DNA from 3 places in the Micrococcus luteus genome. Region 1 is predicted to be linked to each of the others. Evidence: riboswitches for the same ligand, from Rfam matches in the RefSeq annotation. Region 1 holds a riboswitch; each other region holds the start of a gene.
What was found. Region 1 has a riboswitch for S-adenosylmethionine ahead of MF605_RS03350 (flavin reductase family protein). Riboswitches for the same ligand answer to the same signal wherever they lie in the genome.

Region 2: another riboswitch for S-adenosylmethionine. It lies ahead of MF605_RS07330 (methionine ABC transporter ATP-binding protein); the one in region 1 lies ahead of MF605_RS03350 (flavin reductase family protein).
Region 3: another riboswitch for S-adenosylmethionine. It lies ahead of MF605_RS03070 (bifunctional o-acetylhomoserine/o-acetylserine sulfhydrylase); the one in region 1 lies ahead of MF605_RS03350 (flavin reductase family protein).

The regions. Positions count from the first base shown of each region.
Region 1 is NZ_JAKRLB010000005.1:42,429-46,604, reverse strand. It holds gene hisD (histidinol dehydrogenase) at 1-1,006, shown strand, start outside; gene MF605_RS03360 (Hsp15 family ribosome-associated heat shock protein) at 1,017-1,385, shown strand; gene MF605_RS03355 (hypothetical protein) at 1,433-2,047, opposite strand; SAM riboswitch class IV at 2,240-2,359, shown strand; gene MF605_RS03350 (flavin reductase family protein) at 2,433-2,957, shown strand; gene MF605_RS03345 (cold-shock protein) at 3,196-3,399, shown strand; gene MF605_RS03340 (MFS transporter) at 3,600-4,176, opposite strand, start outside.
Region 2 is NZ_JAKRLB010000013.1:36,868-41,043, reverse strand. It holds gene MF605_RS07340 (MetQ/NlpA family ABC transporter substrate-binding protein) at 1-286, opposite strand, end outside; gene MF605_RS07335 (methionine ABC transporter permease) at 340-1,020, opposite strand; gene MF605_RS07330 (methionine ABC transporter ATP-binding protein) at 1,017-2,057, opposite strand; SAM riboswitch class I at 2,117-2,214, opposite strand; gene nrdF (class 1b ribonucleoside-diphosphate reductase subunit beta) at 2,497-3,480, opposite strand; gene nrdE (class 1b ribonucleoside-diphosphate reductase subunit alpha) at 3,730-4,176, opposite strand, start outside.
Region 3 is NZ_JAKRLB010000004.1:127,813-131,988, reverse strand. It holds gene metX (homoserine O-acetyltransferase MetX) at 1-449, opposite strand, end outside; gene MF605_RS03070 (bifunctional o-acetylhomoserine/o-acetylserine sulfhydrylase) at 446-1,813, opposite strand; SAM riboswitch class IV at 1,944-2,059, opposite strand; gene MF605_RS03065 (VOC family protein) at 2,237-2,872, shown strand; gene MF605_RS03060 (CPBP family intramembrane glutamic endopeptidase) at 2,891-3,778, opposite strand; gene MF605_RS03055 (phosphotransferase) at 3,919-4,176, shown strand, end outside.

The sequences.
Region 1 (4,176 bases):
GGACTCCACGGTCGAGCTCGGCGAGGGCGCCGTCGTGGAGAACCACTGGACCCCCGTGGGCCGCGTGGGCCTGTACGTGCCCGGCGGCCGCGCCGTGTACCCCTCCTCGGTGGTGATGAACGTGGTGCCCGCGCAGGCCGCCGGCGTGGGGAGCCTCGCGGTGACCTCGCCCCCGCAGCGGGACCACGGCGGCCTGCCCCACCCCACCGTGCTCGCCGCGTGCGCGCTGCTCGGCGTGGACGAGGTCTACGCGGCCGGCGGCGCCCAGGCCGTGGCCATGCTGGCGCACGGCGTCCAGGACGACGACGGCGGGTGGCTCTGCGCGCCCGTCGACCTGGTGACGGGGCCCGGCAACGTGTACGTGGCCGCCGCGAAGCGCGCCCTGCAGGGCGTGATCGGCGTGGACGCCGAGGCCGGGCCGAGCGAGATCGCCGTGATCGCGGACGGCACCGCCCGCGCCGACTGGGTGGCCGCGGACCTGATCAGCCAGTCCGAGCACGACCCGCTGGCCGCCTCCGTGCTCATCACGGACTCCGAGGACCTGCTCCGGGACGTGCTGGCGGCGATCGAGGCGCAGGTGCCCGGGGCGTTCCACGAGGACCAGATCCGCGAGGCCCTCACCGGCCCCCAGTCCGGCGTGCTGCTGGTGCGGGACATGGACCAGGCCGTGGAGGTCTCCGACCGCTACGCCACCGAGCACCTCGAGATCCAGACGCGCGACCCCGAGGCCCTCGTGGGGCGCATCCGCAACGCCGGCGCCGTGTTCGTGGGCCCGTACGCCCCCGTGCCGCTGGGCGACTACTCGGCCGGGTCCAACCATGTGCTCCCCACCTCGGGGACGGCCCGGCACTCCTCCGGTCTGAACACGGTGACGTTCCTGCGCCTGCAGCAGCGCATCCGCTACACGGAGACCGGGCTCGAGGAGGTCGCGGACGGGATCGGCGTGCTGGCCGAGGACGAGCGCCTGCCCGCGCACGGCGCCGCGATCCGCGCCCGCTTCGCGTGAGGGGGCGGGCGTGAGCGGCGTCCGCATCGACGCGTGGCTGTGGGCCGTGCGGCTGTACAAGACCCGGTCGGCGGCCACGGCGGCCGTGCGCGCAGGCCACGTGCGCATCGACGGCGAGCCCGTGAAGGCGGCGACGCCCGTCGTCGTCGGGAACCGGGTGCGGGTGCGCCAGGACGGACGTGAGCGGATCCTCGAGGTCACGGGGCTGATCGCCAAGCGGGTGGGTGCCCCCGTGGCCCGGCAGCAGTATGTGGACCACTCCCCGCCGCCCGTGCCGCGTGAGCTGCTCGCGGTGCCGTACCGCGAGCGCGGCGCGGGCCGGCCCACCAAGCGGGACCGCCGGCAGCTGGACGCGCTGCGCGGCCGCGACCGACGCTGAGCGCCTCCGTCCTCCCCGCGCCGTCATCCGCCGTCGTGATGGCGGCCTCATGCGGAGGGTGCGGTCAGCACCATCCGGAACGGCTTGTCGTTGTCCACCGTGGCGGTGAACGTCATCGGCCCCGCCTCATCCACGGGGGGAGTCGCCGCCGACCAGCCGCCGCACAGCGCCTCCGACCCGGCCATCCAGGTCTTCGTTCCCCCGCCACCCCGTGAGGTCAGGATCTCCGTCTCACCGGTGGCATCCGAAGGACACAGCACGATGACCCGAAGGACCGCACCCTGTTGGGCGTCCACGGTGATCTGCTGTGTGCCCGTCCCGACCGCCTCCTTCAGGACGGACTCCTTCTCCGGGTCGAGATAGTCCGCATCCGGATGCCGGCGCGTGTACTCGACCAACGTCATCCCGTCCTCCTCGAACAGCGCGGCGGGGAGTGCTTCTTCACCGGCGGGTGACGACGCGGACGAACCGGTGGCGGAGGCCGACCGGGTTGCCGAGGGGGCCGCTGACGTCACGGTGACGGAGAACGCCGCAGCGGTGGATGCCTTCGCGGTGGAGGAGACGCTGCCCGGGGAAGCGGAGCATCCCGAGATGGCGATACCGAGGAGAGCCGCGACGACCACGGCGGCCGACAATGCCGCACGCTTCTTCTCGATGTCCATCCGCATGATCCGATCCCTCTCAGAGAACCGATTGCGGGGCCGCGGGCTGCGGTCTCGAGCCCCCCTCTCGAGTGGCTTGATCCTGGCTGGCGATGCGCGGTGTGTCAAGCATCACATCGGGCAGCTCGGATGACGCCGCGCGACCGCCGCGCTTTGACCACCCCACGGACCCCTCCGTAGGCTGATCCCCAGAATCACGAGTTCCCGTCATTCACGGCCCTGGCCGGCGGGACGGCAACCCTCTCACGCAGTAGTGGGGTGCTCCAGGTGATGATTCGGCCCCTCGGACACCCCGACGGGCAAGTACCGCGCCTCCGCGGATCCGGGCGATCCGCGTTCCCGCCGTCTGCGGAGCCGCGCCAGTCATCGGAAGAGGACGCGCGCCATGACCCTGACCCACGAACCCCACACCGCCGCGTGGGACACCGACCTGTCCCTCGGCAACCTCCGCTCCGGCCTCTCGGCATTCCCCACCGGGGTCGTCGCGCTGGCGGGCCTCGCCGACGACGTCCCCGAGGTGATGGTGTCCTCGTCCTTCGGCGTGGGCATCTCCTGGGAGCCGGCCCTCGTGTCCTTCTCCGCACAGAACAGCTCCCGCACCTGGCCGCGCCTGCGCCGGGCCGGGGCGATCGGCGTCTCCCTGCTCGCGGCGGACCAGACGCCGCTGTGCCGTCAGCTGGCCTCCCGCGAGGGCGACCGCTTCGCCGGTCTGGACGTGCACCGCAGCCCGCACGACGCCCTGCTGATCGGGGGCTCCTCGCTCTGGCTCGAGACGCGGGTGCACGCCGAGGTCCCGGCGGGCGACCACACGGTGGTGCTGCTGGAGGTGACGGCCTTCGCGGATCACACGGACGCCGCTCCCCCGGCCGCCCTGCACCGCAATCTCTTCCACGGCCTGCGCGCGCTCTGAGCGAACTCCAGGTGAACAATCGGGCCCCTGGTTCCCGGTCGGCGAGATCCGTGCAATGATGGAGCCTGAAGTTGATCAAGCTGTATCCCGCCATCTTCACTGCTCGTCAGCCCGGCATCGCCGGCGTCGATGAGTGTTGGGCAAGCGGTTCAGTCTCGCCGCTTCACCCGCGTCCCACATCCGGGCCGCGGTCCAACACCGCCACCGCACCGCGGGGGCACATCGAAAGGACACCATCATGGCTGTCGGTACTGTCAAGTGGTTCAACGCTGAGAAGGGCTACGGCTTCATCGCCCCCGAGGACAACTCCGCGGACGTGTTCGTGCACTTCTCCGCCATCCAGGGCTCGGGCTTCAAGGAGCTCCAGGAGAACGACCGCGTCGAGTTCGAGACCCAGGACGGCCCCAAGGGCCTCCAGGCCGCCAACGTGACGAAGCTCTGATCTTCGCCTGACGCACGGCTTCCGACGCCCCCGGTCCGTATGGACCGGGGGCGTCGTCGTGTGTCAGGCGTCCACGCCCCGCCGCGCACTGCGCCGCACGCCCGTTCGACCGCGGCGCTGCGACATCACCGCAGGGCTGCACTGCGGTGATGTCGCTGAGGCGCGGTCCTCCGGGGTGGGCCTCGTCCTGGCCCTGCGCGTCAGGCCGCGCCCCGCCGGCCCACGTGGCGACGCAGCAGCAGCACCACGCCCAGGGCCAGCAGATACCCGAGCGCGACGACCGCGAAGCCGGCCCGGTAGTCGCCCGTGACGTCGCGCAGCACGCCCATCAGCAGTGGGCCCAGGGCGAAGCCGGCGTACATGCCCATCGAGTTCGCCCCGGTCGCACGGCCGAGCCGCTCGGCCGGCACCTCGCTCAGCAGGCCCGCGTTGACCACCACGTTGGCGCCCAGCACCGTCAGGCCGTGCACCGCGGCGCCCACCCACAGCAGGGCCGGCAGGTCCAGCAGGTCCGCGGCGAGGAACACCGCGACGCCGGCCACCGCACCCAGGCAGATCACGGCCAGCAGGGTGGTGGGCCGGTCTCCGGAGCTCATCCGCCGGCTCCACCCGATCCGGGAGAGCACCCCCACCACCCCGGACACGGCCGCCGCGGCGCCGCCGGCCACGAGCGTCATTCCCAGCGTCTCGACGGCGAACAGCGGCAGGTACGTGTTCGTGGCCTGCATGCCCAGGCCGGTGAGGAACGCGATCGCCGCGAAGAACCAGACCGTGGCC
Region 2 (4,176 bases), on a different contig from region 1:
TGCCCTCGTTGAGCGCGGTGTTGGGCATCTGGTAGTCGTCGAACTCCTGGATCTCCAGATCGATGCCCGCCTCCTTCGCGAGGTTCTCGTCCACGAACTCGAGGATCTGGGCGTGCGGCACGGGGTTCGCACCCACCTTCACGACGACGGGATTCGCCGGGTCCGGGGTGGGGGCGGAGGAGGCCGCCGAGTCGGAGCCGCTGGCGCCGCAGGCGGAGAGGGCGAGGGCGAGAGCGGCGGTGCCGGCGCCGAGGGCGGTGCGGCGGGAGAGGGGTGACAGAGCCATGGGAGGGGCCTTTCGTATCGGAGGGGTGGAGAGATGAAGAAGAAGGTGAGAGGTCAGCGGTGGTCCATGCGGCGGATCAGCAGGTCGCCGATCCACTGGATGAGCTGCACCAGGACGACGATGACGACGATGGTCACGACCATCACCTCGGTCTGGAATCGCTGGTAGCCGTAGTTGTAGGCGAGGCGGCCGAGGCCGCCGCCGCCGATCAGGCCGGCCATGGCCGAGTAGCCCACGAGCGTCACCAGGGTGGTGGTCGTCGCCGCGATCAGGCCGGGCATGGCTTCCGGGAGGAGGACCTTGCGGATCACCTGGCCACGGGTGGAGCCCATGACCTGCGCGGCGTCCACGGTGCCCGAGGGGATCTCACGCAGCGCCGACTCCACAAGGCGCGCGAAGAACGGCGCGGTGCCGATGGTCAGGGAGATGGTCGCCGCGATGGGCCCGATCGCCGTGCCCACGAGCCACTTGGTCAGCGGGATGAGCGCCACCATGAGGATGGCGTACGGGATCGACCTCGTGATGTTGACGATCACGGCGGACAGCACCGTGTAGAGGGCGGGCATGGGATTCAATCCCCCCGGACGGGTCACATGCAGCACGATGCCCAGGAGGCCGCCGATCAGCACGGTGGCGACGCCGGAGATCGCCACCATCAGCAACGTCTCCACGACCGCCTCAGGCAGGGCCTCGGTGATCGCCGGGTTCGTGGTCAGCTTCTCGAGCCAGGTCATCGGGCTCCTCCGATCTCATCCGCGGTGACGTGGTCCTGGGCTGCCTGCCGAGCCGTGCGGACGCGAGCGGTCAGGCCTGCCTCCTGCAGGCGCGCCACCACGGCGTCGGCCGAGGCCTCCGTGGCGGACAGGCCCAGGAGCTGGTGGGAGAAGCGCTCCCCCGCGAGGTCCTCGACGGTGCCGGCCAGGATCTCGACGTCGCCGGCGCCCGCGTCGCGGACCAGCTGGGTGATGGGCAGGGAGGCGGCCCGGCCCCGGCCGAGCACCTCCACGAGGCGCTGGTCCCGAGCGGCATGGGGCGTGGGCAACGGCAGCAACGCGGCGGACAGCGGCGAGTCGAGGTCGGACGCCACGTCCCCGAGGTCGCCGGACTGGACGATCCGCCCGTCCTGCAGGAGGGACACCTCGTGGCACAGTCGCTTGACCACGTGCATCTCGTGGGTGATGACCAGGACGGTCAGGCCCAGGCGCCGGGAAAGGTCCTCGATCAGGGTCAGGACACCCTCCGTGCTCGCGGGGTCGAGGGCCGAGGTGGGCTCGTCGCAGAGCAGCACGTCGGGGTCCGACGCGAGCGCGCGAGCGATGCCCACCCGCTGCTTCTGACCGCCGGACAGCTGCGCCGGGTAGGACCCTTCGAAGCCCTCGAGACCCACCAGAGCGAGCAGCTCGTCTGCGCGCGCCCGACGCGCGGTGGCATCGGACCCGCCGGCGACCTCGAGCGGATAGGCCACGTTGTCGCGGGCGGTCCGGGAGGAGAACAGGTTGGCGTGCTGGAAGACCATGCCGATCCGGCGGCGGGAGTCCAGCAGGCCGGAGCGCGACTCCCGGGTCAGGTCCTTGCCCGCCACGGAGACCGTCCCGGAGGTCGGGGGCTCGAGCAGGGTCAGGCACCGCACGAGCGTGGACTTGCCCGCGCCGGACTGGCCGATGATCCCATGGATGCGGCCCGGGGCCACGGCGAGGTCGACGCCGCGCAGCGCACGGATCTCCTTCGCGCCCTGGCGGAAGGTCTTCTCGAGACCACGCACCTCGATCATGGGCGTGCCCATGGGATGCGCAGACGTGCTGAGAGCAGGGGTAGACGACATTCCCGTCCTTTCCATCGGTCCTGGCGTTAGCACCTGCGCCCGGTCGGTGGGGGTGTGGTTGCTGCGGCGTCGTCGAGCCAGATCTCTCGGCCGCTCAAGATGGTGAGGGGCGCCCCGGCGTCGTCACCGGTGCAGGGAAAAAGTCAACCACACCGGGGCGCCGTGGAAGGAACGACGTGACACAGGTCTCATTTCCCGACCTCTCGGAGGGCTGGACCCCGCCTCCGGCCCGCGTCATGTGTCGCCATATGACAAACCCCTGCCATCCAGTGGCCGGTGGCACCCCTCCCCACCACGACGCCGGCCCGCACCTTCACGGGAAGGTGCGGGCCGGCGTCGTGGTGGCCTGCGGACGGCGGGGCCCATCAAGGGCCTCAGGCGGACGGGATCAGAAGTCCCAGTCCTCGTCCTCGGTGTTCTCGGCCTTGCCGATCACGTAGGAGGAGCCGGAGCCGGAGAAGAAGTCGTGGTTCTCGTCCGAGTTCGGGGAGAGCGCGGAGAGGATGGCGGGGTTCACGTTCGTGGTCTCGGCCGGGAACATGGGCTCGTAGCCCAGGTTCATCAGCGCCTTGTTCGCGTTGTAGTGCAGGAACTTCTTCACGTCCTCGGCCAGGCCGAGGGCGTCGTAGAGGTCATGGGTGTACTCGACCTCGTTCTCGTACAGCTCGAACAGCAGCTCGAAGGTGAAGGCCTTGAGCTCCTCCCGCTTCTCCTCCGGCAGGGTCTCGATGCTCCGCTGGTACTTGTAGCCGATGTAGTACCCGTGCACGGCCTCGTCGCGGATGATCAGGCGGATCAGGTCGGCGGTGTTGGTGAGGCGGGCGTGCGCGGAGAGGTACATGGGCCAGTAGAAGCCCGAGTAGAAGAGGAAGGACTCGAGCAGGGTGGAGGCGATCTTCTTCTTGTACGGGTCCTGGCCGTCATAGCGCTCCACGATCAGGCCGGCCTTGGCCTGCAGGTTCCGGTTCTCACGGGACCAGCGGAACGCCTCGTCGATCTCCGGGGTGGAGGCCAGCGTGGAGAAGATCGAGGAGTACGACTTCGCGTGCACCGACTCCATGAACGCGATGTTCGTGAGGACGGCCTCCTCGTGCGGGGTCATGGCGTCCGGGATGAGGGAGACGGCGCCCACGGTGCCCTGGATCGTGTCCAGCAGCGTCAGGCCCGTGAACACGCGCATGGAGAGCAGTCGCTCCTCGTCCGTGAGGTGGGACCAGGACTGGACGTCGTTGGACAGCGGCACCTTCTCCGGCAGCCAGAAGTTGTTGACGAGGCGGTTCCACACCTCCACGTCCTTCTCGTCCTGAATGCGGTTCCAGTTGATCGCCTCGACGAGGTGGGACTGCTGGGTCTCGGTCACGGCAGGGCACATCCTTCAGAAGAATTCGTTGAGAATCCGCGGATTCCGGGGGCTCTCGGGAGCACGGTCATCGGGGCGCGGGTCCGGGACAGTCTAGGCCCGCAGGGGCAGCGGCAGCCACTCGGGCGGGTCCGGGCTCGCGACGTCGTGGGCCCGCCCCGCCCGGCCAGGCGCGCCGCCCCGCTTCGAGGCGGGAAATCGAGCGCACCTGCGCTCAGAAGCGCGGAATACGCCGGATTTCCCGCCTCGAAGGGCTGGCTGTCAGAGCATGCAGCTGACGCAGCCCTCGACCTCGGTGCCCTCCAGCGCGAGCTGGCGCAGGCGGATGTAGTAGATCGTCTTGATGCCCTTCGTCCACGCGTAGATCTGCGCGCGGTTCAGGTCACGGGTGGTGGCCGTGTCCTTGAAGAACAGCGTCAGGGACAGACCCTGGTCCACGTGCTGCGTCGCCGCGGCGTACGTGTCGATGATCTTCTCGTAGCCGATCTCGTACGCGTCCTCGTAGTACTCGAGGTTCTCGTTGGTGAGGTACGGCGCCGGGTAGTAGACGCGGCCGAGCTTGCCCTCCTTGCGGATCTCGATCTTCGAGGCCACCGGGTGGATCGAGGAGGTCGAGTTGTTGATGTAGGAGATCGAGCCCGTCGGCGGGACGGCCTGCAGGTTGCGGTTGAAGATGCCGTGCTCCATGACGGAGGCCTTCAGCTCACG
Region 3 (4,176 bases), on a different contig from region 1:
CGCCAGGCGCCGATCCCGAGGTGGTCGGCCAGGCGCCGCTCGGCCTCGACCGCGTCCCGCAGCGTGAGGAACGGGAACCGGGAGCCCCAGGGCCGCCCGTCGGGCGCGGGCGTCGAGGGCCCGGTGGAGCCGTGGCAGCCGCCGATCATGGCGGGGGCGACCACGAACCACCGGTCCGTGTCCACGGCGCGGCCCGGGCCGACGAGGGCGTCCCACCAGCCCGGCGTCGGGTCCTCCTCGTGCGCGGCCACGTGCGCGTCGCCGGTGAGGGCGTGCAGCACGAGCACGGCGTTGGCGCCGTCGGCGGCGAGGGTGCCCCAGGTCTCGTAGGCCAGCTCGACGTCGGGCAGCAGCCCGCCGGTCTCGGTGCGCAGCTCGCCGACCCGCAGACGGTGGCGGCCGCCGCGGGGCAGCGCGGTGCGCGACGGACGCGTGGCGACGGCGGTCATGCCCGCTCCCCCGCGTCGTCGTCGCCGCGGCGGGCGGCGGCCGCGAAGCCGCGCTCGAGGTCGGCGAGGATGTCCTCGATGTCCTCCACGCCGAGCGAGAGCCGCACCAGGCCGGGGGTGACGCCGGCGGCGCGCTGCTCGTCGTCGGTGAGCTGGGAGTGGGTGGTGGAGGCCGGGTGCACCACGAGCGAGCGGACGTCGCCGATGTTGGCCACGTGGTGGTGCAGGGTGAGCCCGTCCACGAACGCGGCCCCGGCCTCGCGGCCGCCCGCGATCTCGAAGGAGACGAACGCGCCCGCGCCCTTCGGCAGGTAGCGCTGGGCGCGCTCGTGCCACGGGCTGGACTCCAGGCCGGCGTAGACCACGTGCTCGACGTCGTCGCGGCCCTCCAGCCAGCGCGCCACCGCGGCCGCGTTGGCCACCTGCCGCTCCATGCGCAGGGACAGGGTCTCCAGGCCGAGGTTCACCAGGAACGCGTTGAACGGGGAGATGGCCGAGCCGTAGTCGCGCAGCAGTTGCACGCGCGCCTTGAGGATGAAGGCCAGGTTGGCGCCGAGCGGCGAGCCCACCCCGAGGTCCCGCGCGTAGACGAGGCCGTGGTACGACTCGTCCGGCTCGTTGAAGCCGGGGTACCGCTCGGCGTGCTGCGCGTAGTCGAACGTGCCGGCGTCGACGATCACGCCCGCGATGGCCGCGGCGTGCCCGCCGAGGTACTTCGTGGCGGAGTGGGTGACGACGTCGGCGCCGTGCTCGATCGGCCGCAGCAGGTACGGGGTGGCCAGCGTGTTGTCCACGATCAGCGGCACGCCGGCCTCGTGGGCGGCGTCGGCGACGGCGCGCACGTCCAGGACGTCCCCGCGCGGGTTGCCGAGGGTCTCGCCGAAGAACGCCGTGGTGTTCGGCCGGACGGCGGCGCGCCAGGACTCGAGGTCGTCCGGGTCGGTCACGAACGTCGTCTCGACGCCGACCTTGGCGAGGGTGTGCTTGAACAGGTTCTGCGTGCCGCCGTAGAGGCTGGCCGAGGCGACCACGTGGTCGCCGGCGCCGGCGAGGTTGAGGATCGCGAACGTCGTCGCCGCCTGGCCGGAGGCCAGCAGCAGCGCGCCCACACCGCCCTCGAGCGCGGCGATCTTCTCCTCCACCGGGCCCTGCGTCGGGTTGCCGATGCGGGTGTAGAGCGGGTCGAGGTCCTTGAGCGCGAACCGGTCCGCGGCCACCTGGGCGGACGGGAAGTCGTACGAGGTGGTCTGGAAGATCGGCAGGGCGGTCGCACCGAAGGCGTGCTGGCCGACGGCGACGCCCGCGTGGACCTGCGCGGTGGAGAAGCCCCAGGCGTCGGGGGTCTGGGTGGTCTGGTCGGTCATGGCGGACCCTCCTGAGGGGTTCAGGGGCCGGACCCGGCCGCCCCGCCCGCCGGCCGACGTGCCGATCCGGGAACCGGCGTCGTCGAGGTGCCGGAGATGACCCGGCGCCGTCGAGAGGGGCCGTGGGATCGGCCCGCGCTTGCCGGCGTCCGTTGTGGGGCCGGCCTGGTCGTCACCCGGGGCACCCCACCGCGGAAGGAGGGTTGCCGGTCAGCATGCCGGGGCCTGTTGCTGACTCTCGTGACCGTGCCTCCGAGTGTAGCCCGCCGCCCCGCCACGATTTCGTCACGCGTGTCACCCGCGGATACGCTCTCCGCACGGGGCGCCCGACCCGTCAAGGGCTCGACGCCCCGCGACTCGCACCAGGTCAACCCCCGGGGCAGCCCGGGAACGGAGAGGAACAGCGCAGTGCACACCTGTCGCATGGACCACGTGTCCTACGCCGCCGGCCCCGAGGGCCTGGACGCCACGGTCGCCCGCATCGCCGAGACGCTGGGCATCGAGCGGATCAAGGGCGGTGTCCACCCCCGCTTCGGCACGCAGAACGCCCTGTTCCCCATGGCGGGCAGGCAGTATCTGGAGGTCGTCGAGGCTCTGGACCACCCGGCCTCCCTCAGCGCGCCGTTCGGCCAGCTCGTGCGCGCCCGCACCGAGCAGGGCGGCGGCTGGATGAGCTGGGCGGTGGCCACCACGGACATCGGCCGGTTCGAGCGCCGCCTCGGCCGTGAGGCCGTCCCCGGCAACCGTCGCTTCCCGGACGGCCGGGAGCTGTCCTGGCGGCAGATCGGCGTCAAGGGAACCCTCGCGGACCCGCAGCTGCCGTTCATCCTGCGCTGGGCCGACGGTCAGGAGGACATGCACCCCTCGCAGGCGGCCGAGCCGCAGGCCACCATCGAGCGCCTGAACATCGCCGGCTCCCCCGAGCGCCTCGCCGAGTGGCTCGGCGACGACGAGGACGGCCAGGTCCAGGACGTGAACATCGAGTACGTCGCGCCCTCCGGCACCCCGGGCATCGTCTCGGTCACCTTCCGCACCCCGAAGGGCGAGGTCACGCTCTGAGCGCGGAGGCGGGGCCGCTCAGCCGAGCAGCCCCGCCCGCGCCAGCAGCGGGTAGCCGACGAACCCGACGGCGTCCAGCAGCGCGTGCGCGATGACCAGCGGCATCACCCGGCGCACCCGCAGGAACACGAGCGCGAACACCACGCCCATCAGGGCGTTGCCCACGCCCGGCCCGATCCCCTGGTACAGGTGGTACGCCCCGCGCAGCAGCGCGAGGGCGAGCACCACGACGGCCGCGCGGGTCGGCAGGTACAGCCCCTCGGCGCTCACCCACGACGACGGCACGGCCGGCGCCGGATCGTGCGCCAGGCCCGCGGCGCGCAGCCGCTGCAGATACCCGAGCCGGTCGACGAGCCAGGCGCCCACGATGACCTCCTCCAGCAGTCCGTGCCGCAGCGCGGAGAGCAGCAGGACCGGCACCTGGTACCAGCTCTCCCCGAGCGCCGAGCCGACGATCGCCGTCGTGAGGCCCAGGGCCCGGCCGGCGGCGTAGACGCCGAGCGTGCCCAACCCGATGGCCGCGAACAGGCCCAGGCCCCAGGCCAAGTCGCGGCCGGGGCGGCGCAGGTCGAGGCCGAGCACCCGGAACGGGTCCCGGCCGCGCAGGTGCATCAGGTGCAGCACGAGGGCCACCGGCACGAGCGCGAATCCGATGCCGAGCAGCTGATAGGTCAGGTCGAAGGCCCAGCGGTCGGCCAGGGCCGGGTTGAGGACGGTGGTCTGCTCGCCGAGCGGGGCCTGGGTGGCCTTGTCGATGAGCTGGACGATCGCGTAGACCGCCGACTTCCCCAGGGAGAGGCCGAGGACGATCGCGATCTCCCACCGCACCGTGCGCGCCGAGGGGGCGGGCAGCGCGGGGGCGGGTCGGACGGCCGGGGTGCGGGACGTGCGCGGGGTGGCGGGCATGCCCTCCAGTATCGGCCCGCCCCTCTCCCCCCGGGCGCTTTCGAACGTGAGGTGGGGCCTTTCTCCCGTTCGAAAGTCCCCATTCCCCCGATGTCACGTTCGAAAGTCCGGGAGGGCGGAGGGAGGGTTAGCGTGGTCGTGTGGTCTCCCCGCCTGCCCCCAGCGAGCTCGAGCTGGTCCACCGCGCCCTGCAGCACCTCCGCCCCGGCCTCGACCCCGCCCTCGCCCGCCGGCTCCGCACAGCCGACTGGGCCGCGGCGTCCGTGGAGGAGGGCGGGCAGTTCCACCGCGTGCTGGTGCTCGAGGACGTCGGCGTCCTCCGGATGACGCGGGCCCACGAGGTCGGCGCCGCCCCCGCCGCGCGGTGGGCGCCCGAGCGGGACCCCGCAGCGCACCTG